3 regions of the Bacillus sp. NEAU-Y102 genome follow, and region 3 is predicted to be linked to each of the others. Evidence: predicted binding sites of a transcription regulator. Region 3 holds the regulator's gene; each other region holds the start of a gene.

Region 1 (3,261 bases), on a different contig from region 3:
ATCGCACGTCCTAACCCTTGTGTCACACCTGTAATAATTACAGACTTACCAATTTCTTTTCTCTTCATTTCTCTCATCCTCCTTCCCTATATATTACTCTCTTCATTTTTATTCAGCCATTTACTATGGTATCAACTCAACTCATACTTTAGTAATAGTTTTGTTATTGCATACATAAACAAAAAAAGTAACCATCATGGTTACTTTTTTGCTACCTATCTAAAAATTCATTGTTTATTTCATTATTGTTTTTACATTTCAACTTCTCTTTTCTACATTTCTCACACTGGTACATATAAAGTGAAACTTTAATCAGTGGGGGTTTTGTTCATCCCTCACTGATTATCAGCTCTCACCAATCGGGCTGTTTTTTAAATCCTCATTATCCTGCATCTTAATAAAAACATATTTATGTTTACAATGCGATTCACCCAAATAATTTTTAAACCACTTTTTCAACACAACACATTCCACCTTTATGATAGAACCTTTATTTAGCTGCCTTATGACATACTTTTATTTAAATATTCAATCTCATATTGCAATTTTTTAAATTGCTCAAAATGCATGGTAATAGATTGACTACTACCATAATCAACATTTTGTTTCACTAATATAACACCCGTATCATGAAAAAGCGCTTCAAGTTCTTTCCTAATAGAAACTTTCGCAATATGAGCTGTTTTAATTGCAGATAAAATTGCAATTTCATTAAACTTTAATTTTATTTCATTTGGACAAAATGCGTCTTCAACTAATATAACTTCATTACTATAAATTAGTGCAACAAGATTACTTGATTTGGCATCTGTTAAATCAACTTTTTTCATAATATCTTTCATTACATTTTGCCTCCTTTATTTTCATATATATTAATTATACAAATTTTTCAAAAAAATACTCAACTTTATTATATTAATTTTAACACACTTTTATTGAAATCCATGCTCCAAACGTTTTACTATCCCACAATTTTTATTGTATGAACCATCTGGACTATAACTCCATATAGTAATGTTAACAACTTATTATAAAGCAGGTGAAAATTATGCCATCAGTTGTAGGAAATTTAGTTGTACAAAATAGTAATGGTTCGTTTAATTTAGGTGATTTCTACAACGTTTCTCCGAAAGAAAATACGAAAGCTTATAATGGCTCCGGCGCATCAAACGTTGGTTTTGTTGTTAATACTTTTAGCGGTGTTAGCGCGACCAATACATTTGATTCTGACCTTGCAGATCAAAACCAAGTGGGTACAGCCTAATCTTTTGTTTAACTTTCTGTATAGAAAATTTTAATTTGTCTATACTATAATCAGGCTGTTTGACAGCTCTTGTTGATTTTGGAGTACCCTATCTTTTTCTCCCTTTCCCTGGGGCTCAGCAGCTAGCACGAAGCTAGCTGCTTTTTCTTGTATTATTTATTTCATAAATCAGAAATAAAAGAAGCTGCCATTTAATATTCAGCTTCTTTTACGTTATTTCAATAATATCCATAGCGTTAAATACGTAAGTTTTATAAAAGGCGTCTGTACAAATTACAATTTGTTTTACCGGATTAATATGTACAACTGTCATATAGCTTGTTAATATGTAGCCATCTTCAAAATATGTTACCAATATTTCTTTCTCAGACAGTAATGAATTTAATAATTTATCAGAAATTCTCTCTTTTGCTTCATTTGTTAAAAGCGGTTTTTGTACTTTTAATTTCTCTCCAATAATCTTTCTCATATTTAAAAGTTGTTCGGATATTACTGTAAACGGAACCCACTCTCTTTCTTCTTTTTGTATCTTTACATCGTTCATTTTTTATCTCCTTGATCATTTATACATTTATTTAGTCATACTATCCCTTAGTTATTTTTAATACTCACTAAACTCGGATTTACTTCTAAATTATAATTAGGTTATCCCTCGAAGGAACATTAGTTCTTATTATACACAAACTTACGTTCTTTTGAGAAGAGCCATACTTATTATTTTTTAACAAAAAACACAATTTTATTTACCTCTATACTTTCTTTTTCCTTTATCAAATAAACTTCTCATTTCTTATGTAAAATGAAATACATATAACAACTAAAAAGCGACTTCACACAAAGTGAAATCGCCTTTTTCTAAAAAATATTTCAAATTTTATTTTTCTATCCTAACTAATGTTCTTTCTGGAATACATAATTCATCTATATTAAAATGATTTATTTTTAATTTCAATTCCCCTACTCATTCCTTACCTTCATCACCAACCCAACAACTAAATAATTCGAAATAGTCTCCATCTTCCAAATAGCCTTCCATAATCTTGCATAAAGTTAAAAGTTTTTCTTTCGCTTCTTTTTTTCCTTTACGTTTTGCCACTCGACAAATTCAATTCCCCAACTAGTTGAAACCTCATATGTGAAATTTGTTTGGAATTGATACTCTTGTACAATTTCAAGCATACTTTCATCTGAAAAACACGGTCCAAAAACAATTACATCATTAGAATCTGGAACCGTTAACTGAATTTCTACATTACAGCCTATGTAACTAGCTAAACTCATTTTATACTCCTCCAATATTCGTATAAAAAATACTTCATAGTATATTTATTCATATATAAAATCCCTACCCAAACAAAAAAGTTTTAAATTTTTTCGTTTATTAACCATCTATAACTGAAAACATATACTATGATGAACGAACTCACAAAGCATAAGAAAAGAGAACATTTACAACACTCTCTTTTCTTACATACTCTATGAAACTTTGCAAAACTGAATCAGTGATTTTTATTATTATATTATATTTTATTACATATACATAGGTTGTACTATTATATGTAACTCTCTCTCTGTATCCGATTTTTTCGGATGACGAAAATAATTAAGTTCGTACTTTAACACTTTATACTCAACCATCCCTATTTTAATCCCTTTCGTTTCTTTTAATATTGCTAATAAATCACTTATATTTTCATCATATGACTCAAAAATTTTCGCACCGCCCTCTCCCTGAAAGATTACTTTCATATATTCTCCCCACCTAATTTATTGATGTGGTAAATGACGCGTTTAAAACGATTCATTCTTTATCCTAAAATGTTCATACTAAAAAGAACATCCTTTCCAATCGAATGCTCAGTTTTTTACTAATTATCCATGTTAAATATTTATTCAAAAACATTATATGTACTATTTTTTAAATTAAGTTCGATATCCATTATTAAAGAGTAAATATATGTAATAAACTTACATAATGAAAACCGTATCATATCTAC
Region 2 (3,261 bases), 480 kb from region 3:
CCGTATGTAAGTCGTGGTGGTTATAAACTTGAAAAGGCATTAGAGACATTTCATCTTGATTTACAAGATAAAGTTATGATAGATATTGGTTCATCAACTGGTGGCTTTACAGATTGTGCGCTTCAAAATGGAGCGAAATTATCTTATGCATTAGATGTAGGATACAATCAACTAGCGTGGAAATTACGTCAAGATGAGCGTGTTGTTGTAATGGAACGAACAAATTTCCGTTACGTGACACCAGCAGACTTAGAACGTGGTTTACCTCAATTTGCAAGTATTGATGTTTCATTTATATCATTAAAGCTTATACTGCCAGTTTTAAAAACAATGCTTATGCCTAACGGAGATGTAGCGGCGTTAATTAAACCACAGTTTGAAGCTGGAAGAGAGCAAGTTGGGAAAAAAGGTATCGTTCGTGATAGAAAAGTACATGAAGCTGTTGTAGAAATGATTGTCGAGTTTGCTTTAAAAGAAGGCTATGATGTGGAAGGTTTAACATTTTCACCAATTACGGGTGGAGACGGTAATATTGAATTTTTAATTCATCTGAAATGGCATGGTGAACGTGAGAATGGCGAAAATCATTCTCCGATTTCTATAGAGCAAGTTGTTACAGAAGCGCATGACGTTCTAAAACAAAAAGGGAAAGGGGAATAACATATGTTGTTCCTCTTTTTGCTGTAATTGTATAATGATTGTAAAAACAATTGTGTACAAGAAACGAATTATAAGTTAACATAAATAAGTGAAGTATACCAATGTTTAAACTATGGTAAGAGATAGTGTGAGGTGCAAATGTATGAATAAAGGTCAGCGCCATATTAAAATCAGGGAAATTATTGCAAACAAAGAAATTGAAACACAAGATGAATTAGTTGATATTTTACGTAATGAGGGATTTAATGTAACGCAAGCAACAGTATCGCGCGATATTAAAGAACTGCACTTAGTGAAGGTGCCATTACATGATGGGCGCTATAAATATAGCTTGCCAGCAGATCAACGATTTAACCCGTTACAAAAATTAAAACGAAATCTAGTGGATTCATTTGTAAAATTAGACACGGCAGGACATATGCTTGTGCTAAAAACATTGCCTGGTAACGCTCATTCACTTGGAGCACTTATTGATCATTTAGAGTGGGATGAGATCATCGGAACCATCTGTGGTGATGATACTTGCTTAATTATTTGCCGTACACCTGACGATACAGGTGTTGTCTCTGATCGTTTCTTAAATATGTTGTAACAAAAAATCTTGTTTGCTTTCCATCGTAAAGTGGAAAGTGAACAAGATATTTTTATTGGTTAAAAATATGAATTTTCAATTGTAATATAATATTTTGTTTGCATAAAGTTAGAAAATAGATGGATTGACCCGTAAAACAAATGTTTGGTACAATGAAGCGGGTTAGAAGAGTATATACATACAAATATATAACATGATTATTTGAATGAAGAACTGAGAAAATCCTTTAGTAAGGGATTATTTTATAACGAGGTGAATGGGGCATTGTTATCGGAATTATCGATTAGAAACTTTGCTATTATTGAAGCATTAAATATTTCTTTTCAAAAAGGTTTAACGGTTTTAAGCGGTGAAACAGGGGCCGGAAAATCGATTATTATTGATGCGATTAGTTTACTTGTAGGTGGCCGTGGATCAGCAGAATTTGTTCGATATGGAACAGAAAAGGCTGAGATTGAAGGGCTATTTTATGTTGAAGATGAGAAGCATCCATGTATTGAAAAGGCAGAAGAGTTAGATATAGAAATAGAAGATGGCATGATTATTTTAAAGCGTGATATTGCTGCGAACGGAAAGAGTGTATGTCGTGTAAATGGGAAGCTTGTTACACTTAGCATATTAAAAGAAATTGGGAAATCACTTGTTGATATTCATGGACAGCACGAAACACAAGATTTAATGAATGAAGAACGACATCTGTTTATGCTTGATCACTTTGATGGGGATCGAATCGTTAAACAATTAGACATATATCAAAATGTATACGCTGACTATGAAAAATTAAAAAAACAATTGAAATCGTTAAGTGAAAATGAACAACAAATGGCACATCGCTTAGATTTAATTCAATTTCAGCATGAAGAAATTCGCAAGGCAGATTTAAAGATGGATGAAGAAAATGAATTAACTGAGGAACGATTGCAAATTTCTAATTTTGAAAAGATTTATAAAGCGTTAGGTGATGCATATCGTTCGTTAAGTGCCGACGGACAAGGGTTAGATAATGTAAGAAGTGCAATGGGACAAATGGAAAGTATTACACATTTAGATGAAATGTATCAAGAGAATTATGATTCAATTGCAAATAGCTATTACTTATTAGAAGAGGTTGCCTATCAACTGAGAGAAAAGCTCGATATGATGGAATATGATCCAAATCGTTTAGATGAAATCGAAACACGTTTGAATGAAATTCGTATGCTAAAGAGAAAATATGGAAATACTGTAGAAGAGATTTTAGCGTATGCAGATAAAATTGAACAGGAAATTTTTACAATTGAAAATAAAGACGTTCATATTGAAACGACGAAGAAACAGTTGAAGGAATTAGAGAGTGTTATTCTGAAAGAAGCAACGTTGTTAAGTAATATGCGTCATGAGCTTGCAGAACATCTTACAAATGCAATTCATCAGGAATTAAAAGAATTATATATGGAAAAAACGAAATTTGAAGTGCGAATTATGAAGAGAGCAGGAAATGCAGAAGAACCCCTTGTGGAAGGTGCACCGGTAAGACTTACGGTGGATGGTTACGATCATGTGGAATTTTATATTTCAACGAACCCAGGAGAGCCGCTAAAACCACTTTCAAAGGTTGCTTCTGGCGGAGAGTTATCTCGTATTATTTTAGCTTTAAAAAGCATTTTTTCTAAGCATCAAGGGGTTGCATCTGTTATTTTTGATGAAGTGGATACGGGTGTAAGTGGCCGAGTCGCACAGGCTATTGCGGAAAAAATTTATCGAGTATCAGTAAACTCGCAAGTACTTTGTATTACGCACTTACCTCAAGTAGCTTCAATGGCGGATTCACATTTATTTATTCGAAAACAAGTAGCGAATGATCGGACAATTACATCAGTTACTGTTTTAACTATGGAGGATAAAGTAACAGAAATAGCTCGAATGATTTCTGGTGTAGAAATCACAGATTTAACGACAGAGCATGCGAAAGAATTACTTACGCAAGCGCATCATTTTAAACAGACAGCAGAGGCTATCCAGTAATGGAT
Region 3 (3,261 bases):
TTCTTCGTTAACAACTTTAATACCTTTAAGTTCGTTTAACATATTTTGACGAAATCCTTTTAAATATTGTTCACGTAGCGATTGACGCTCACGTTGCTCTTCTTCAGTTAAACCTTCAGCTTTTGCTTTTTTCGCTAAGAAGTTAATGCGTTCAACGAGTTCGTGATTAATCATCTCGAATCCCCCTTCTAATCAAAACTGATTATTATCATACAATAGTTACTCTTCTTTATCAAGCAATTGCTTCGTATACTCTACATATCTACGATGTACAGTCGCCTTTGAAACATTATGACCAAATCCACGTAGTGTTGCTGCAATTTCTTCAAACGTGAGTTCACTTTTTCGCAAACGTACAATTTCCTCAATTGGCACTTCTTTTTTCTCTCTTCCTACACTTAAATGACGATTTTTTAAATTATTTTCTGGACGATAACCTTTTTCTACTGCACGTTGCATACCTCGTTTAATTTTCAAGTTATGAATCTTCCTTTGATATTCTTCAACAATACCAATAATATCTAATACCATCGAATCAGAATCCGACAATTGTAATTCACCATTATGTGTATGTGTATATACTTTTATGCCTTCTTTATGTAAACAATGCATTAATGCAATCTTCGCATTCCCTCTACCAAGGCGCGTTTCATCTTGTATAAGTAACACATCAATTTGTTCGTCCCGAATTGTATCTAACACCTCTAATATACCGTCACGTTCAATTGTATACCCACTAGCCTGCTCTTCAATCACCTTCGTAACATTCATTTGATAGCGCTCAGCTAAATGCAATAATTCATCTTTTTGACGTAATAATGATGTTTCTTGCGCTTCTTTCGTTGTACTCACACGTGCATAAATAATTGCATTCATTTTGAACCCCTCTTTCTCCCTATCATTTCCCTATAGTGTAACATAAATCCGCCATTTGTTCGAACTTATGTTTGTAGAATGTTTTTTCACATGTTATACTTATTAATAAGAAAAATGAAAGAAAACGAGGTGTTAGAAAACATGGAAAAGTTAACGAAACGCCAGCAAGACATTCTCGACTTTATTAAGCTAAAAGTACAAGAAAAAGGATATCCACCTTCCGTACGTGAAATTGGTCAAGCAGTCGGCCTCGCTTCTAGTTCTACAGTGCACGGACATTTATCACGATTAGAAGAAAAAGGATACATTCGACGCGATCCAACAAAACCACGTGCCATTGAAATTTTAGGCGAAGACCGAATGGATACGGAAACACAATCTGTTATTCAAGTTCCAATTGTCGGAAAAGTTACTGCTGGTTTACCAATTACAGCGGTCGAAAGCGTAGAGGAACATTTCCCACTTCCAGCTAGCATTGTTTCCGGAGCAGACCAAGTGTTCATGTTACGTATTTCTGGAGATAGTATGATTGAAGCTGGTATTTTCGATGGAGATTTAGTTGTTGTTCGCCAACAACAGTCTGCATATAATGGTGAAATTGTAGTCGCTTTAACAGAAGATAACGAAGCAACTGTTAAACGTTTCTATAAAGAAAAAGACCATTTCCGTCTACAACCAGAAAACTCTTCATTAGAACCTATCATTTTAAAACAAGTGTCAGTTATCGGGAAAGTAATTGGCGTATATCGTGATTTACATTAAAAATAACAAAAAGAAGATAATTACCTTATTTATATACGGTAATTATCTTCTTTTTGTATTTTGATAGATTTCCATGCACTCTATTTCTTATTAACGAGTTTCAATCGTGACATCTCCAGCAGCCGTTTTACCGCTAATCTTTTTACTACCATTTCCAATTGTTACGTTATTATTTTCTTCATTAAAAATTGTTACATCTCCGGCAGCACTTTGCCCAGTAATTACCGCATCTTGTGGTTTTTCCGATAAAGTAATATCTATATCTCCCGCAGTTGAACTTGCTTCTAGATTATACTTAGAATCATGATCTTGAATATTTATTTCCCCACTTGTTGTTTTTGCGGTCACTTTCCCTATTACTTTTTTAAAGTTCACCTCACCAGCTTTTGTAGATCCCTCCACATTCTTAGACGTTACTTGTTTCAGCTCTACTTCTCCAGCAAGTGTTCTAACACTTACACTATCACTTTTCACATCACTCATTTCGATTTGTCCAGCAGATGAATTTACTTTTACATCTTGATAAGAGCGTTCGGGCACAAGGAGAGTCAATTTAGACGTTTGGAACCTAAAATCGTAAAAAGAAAAATCAAATGAAGCACCTTTTTCTCTTTCCCCAATAATTTTTAATGTGTCACCATCTTCTGCAATACGAATCTCTTGTTTACGTACATCTCCTGATTGCTTTACATAAAAAGAAGAGTCAGGAGATTTTTGGATAACAATATCTCCGGCATCTAACTTAACTTCTATATTTTTTAATGTTTCGTTTTTAATTACATCTTCTTTATCGCCTTTTTCAGCAGTTTGTACTGCTTTTTCATATGTTTGGGAAATTCCTATTACTCCAATAATGATACAAGCGATAGCGATTAAAAATAGTTTTTTCATCATTTACTCTCCTTTTATCATTTTGAAGTTCCATATTACGTATCGTACACACAATCTCTTAAACCACTTTGTACTATAAAAAGCGATAATACATAACAACAAACCTACTCCAACAAACGTTATACTAACGAAAAGATCCAACCATATAAAAGTACCCATAAATACTTTTCCAATAACGAAAAATGGTGTTACTACACTAGCAATACCACCAATCCAAAAAGAAAATATAAAAGCAATAATTGCGACTAACGGGCCTAACACAATAATAAAATTAAACAAACTAAGTCCAATCGCTGCCATAACAGCTCTTGTCACATTTGAAGTCGATGGATTTTTTTTCATTTCATCGAAGCGATACATCGCAAGTAATTCTTTTGCGATTACTTTCGGAGAACCAAGGCCCTGTATTATTTCTGATTCAGTTTTCCCCTCTTCTAGTCCAAACTGAAAGTGCTCTTCATAATCCAATAAAATATCTTGCCTCTCTTCCTCTGGTAACTTTCTAAGATAACTTGATAATTCTTTAAGAAACCCTTCTTTACTCATCCCATTCCACCCCTTCAATAATTTCTTGTACCCCTTTCGCAAAATCACGCCATTCTGTTACTAACAAATGAAATTGCGTCTCCCCTTGCTCTGTTAATTGATAATATTTACGAGGTGGCCCTTCCGTAGATTCCTTTAAATACGTTTGAAAATACCCTTCTTTCGTCAAACGACGTAACAAAGGGT

Evidence for each region. Region 3 encodes LexA, which represses DNA repair genes until DNA is damaged. Its sites were predicted from a motif close to CGAACATATGTTCG; they were not measured.
Region 1: ACYFX0_RS13635 (YolD-like family protein) is a predicted target of LexA. The motif match lies at 1,945-1,958, and genes of this name have one in related genera.
Region 2: recN (DNA repair protein RecN) is a predicted target of LexA. The motif match lies at 1,386-1,399, and genes of this name have one in related genera.

What each region holds. Positions count from the first base shown of each region.
Region 1 covers NZ_JBTWFK010000004.1:349,024-352,284, reverse strand. Annotated here, with positions in the region: gene ACYFX0_RS13655 (SDR family oxidoreductase) at 1-68, opposite strand, end outside; partial or broken gene ACYFX0_RS13650 (catabolite protein activator) at 212-301, opposite strand; gene ACYFX0_RS13645 (hypothetical protein) at 504-842, opposite strand; gene gerPF (spore germination protein GerPF) at 1,049-1,264, shown strand; gene ACYFX0_RS13635 (YolD-like family protein) at 1,473-1,808, opposite strand; gene ACYFX0_RS13630 (hypothetical protein) at 2,315-2,545, opposite strand; gene ACYFX0_RS13625 (hypothetical protein) at 2,795-3,013, opposite strand.
Region 2 covers NZ_JBTWFK010000001.1:1,098,074-1,101,334, reverse strand. Annotated here, with positions in the region: gene ACYFX0_RS05450 (TlyA family RNA methyltransferase) at 1-660, shown strand, start outside; gene argR (arginine repressor ArgR) at 803-1,252, shown strand; gene recN (DNA repair protein RecN) at 1,517-3,256, shown strand.
Region 3 covers NZ_JBTWFK010000001.1:619,211-622,471, forward strand. Annotated here, with positions in the region: gene ACYFX0_RS02990 (DUF896 domain-containing protein) at 1-174, opposite strand, end outside; gene ACYFX0_RS02995 (YneB family resolvase-like protein) at 220-876, opposite strand; gene lexA (transcriptional repressor LexA) at 1,018-1,638, shown strand; gene ACYFX0_RS03005 (DUF4097 family beta strand repeat-containing protein) at 1,729-2,532, opposite strand; gene ACYFX0_RS03010 (DUF1700 domain-containing protein) at 2,533-3,075, opposite strand; gene ACYFX0_RS03015 (PadR family transcriptional regulator) at 3,068-3,261, opposite strand, start outside.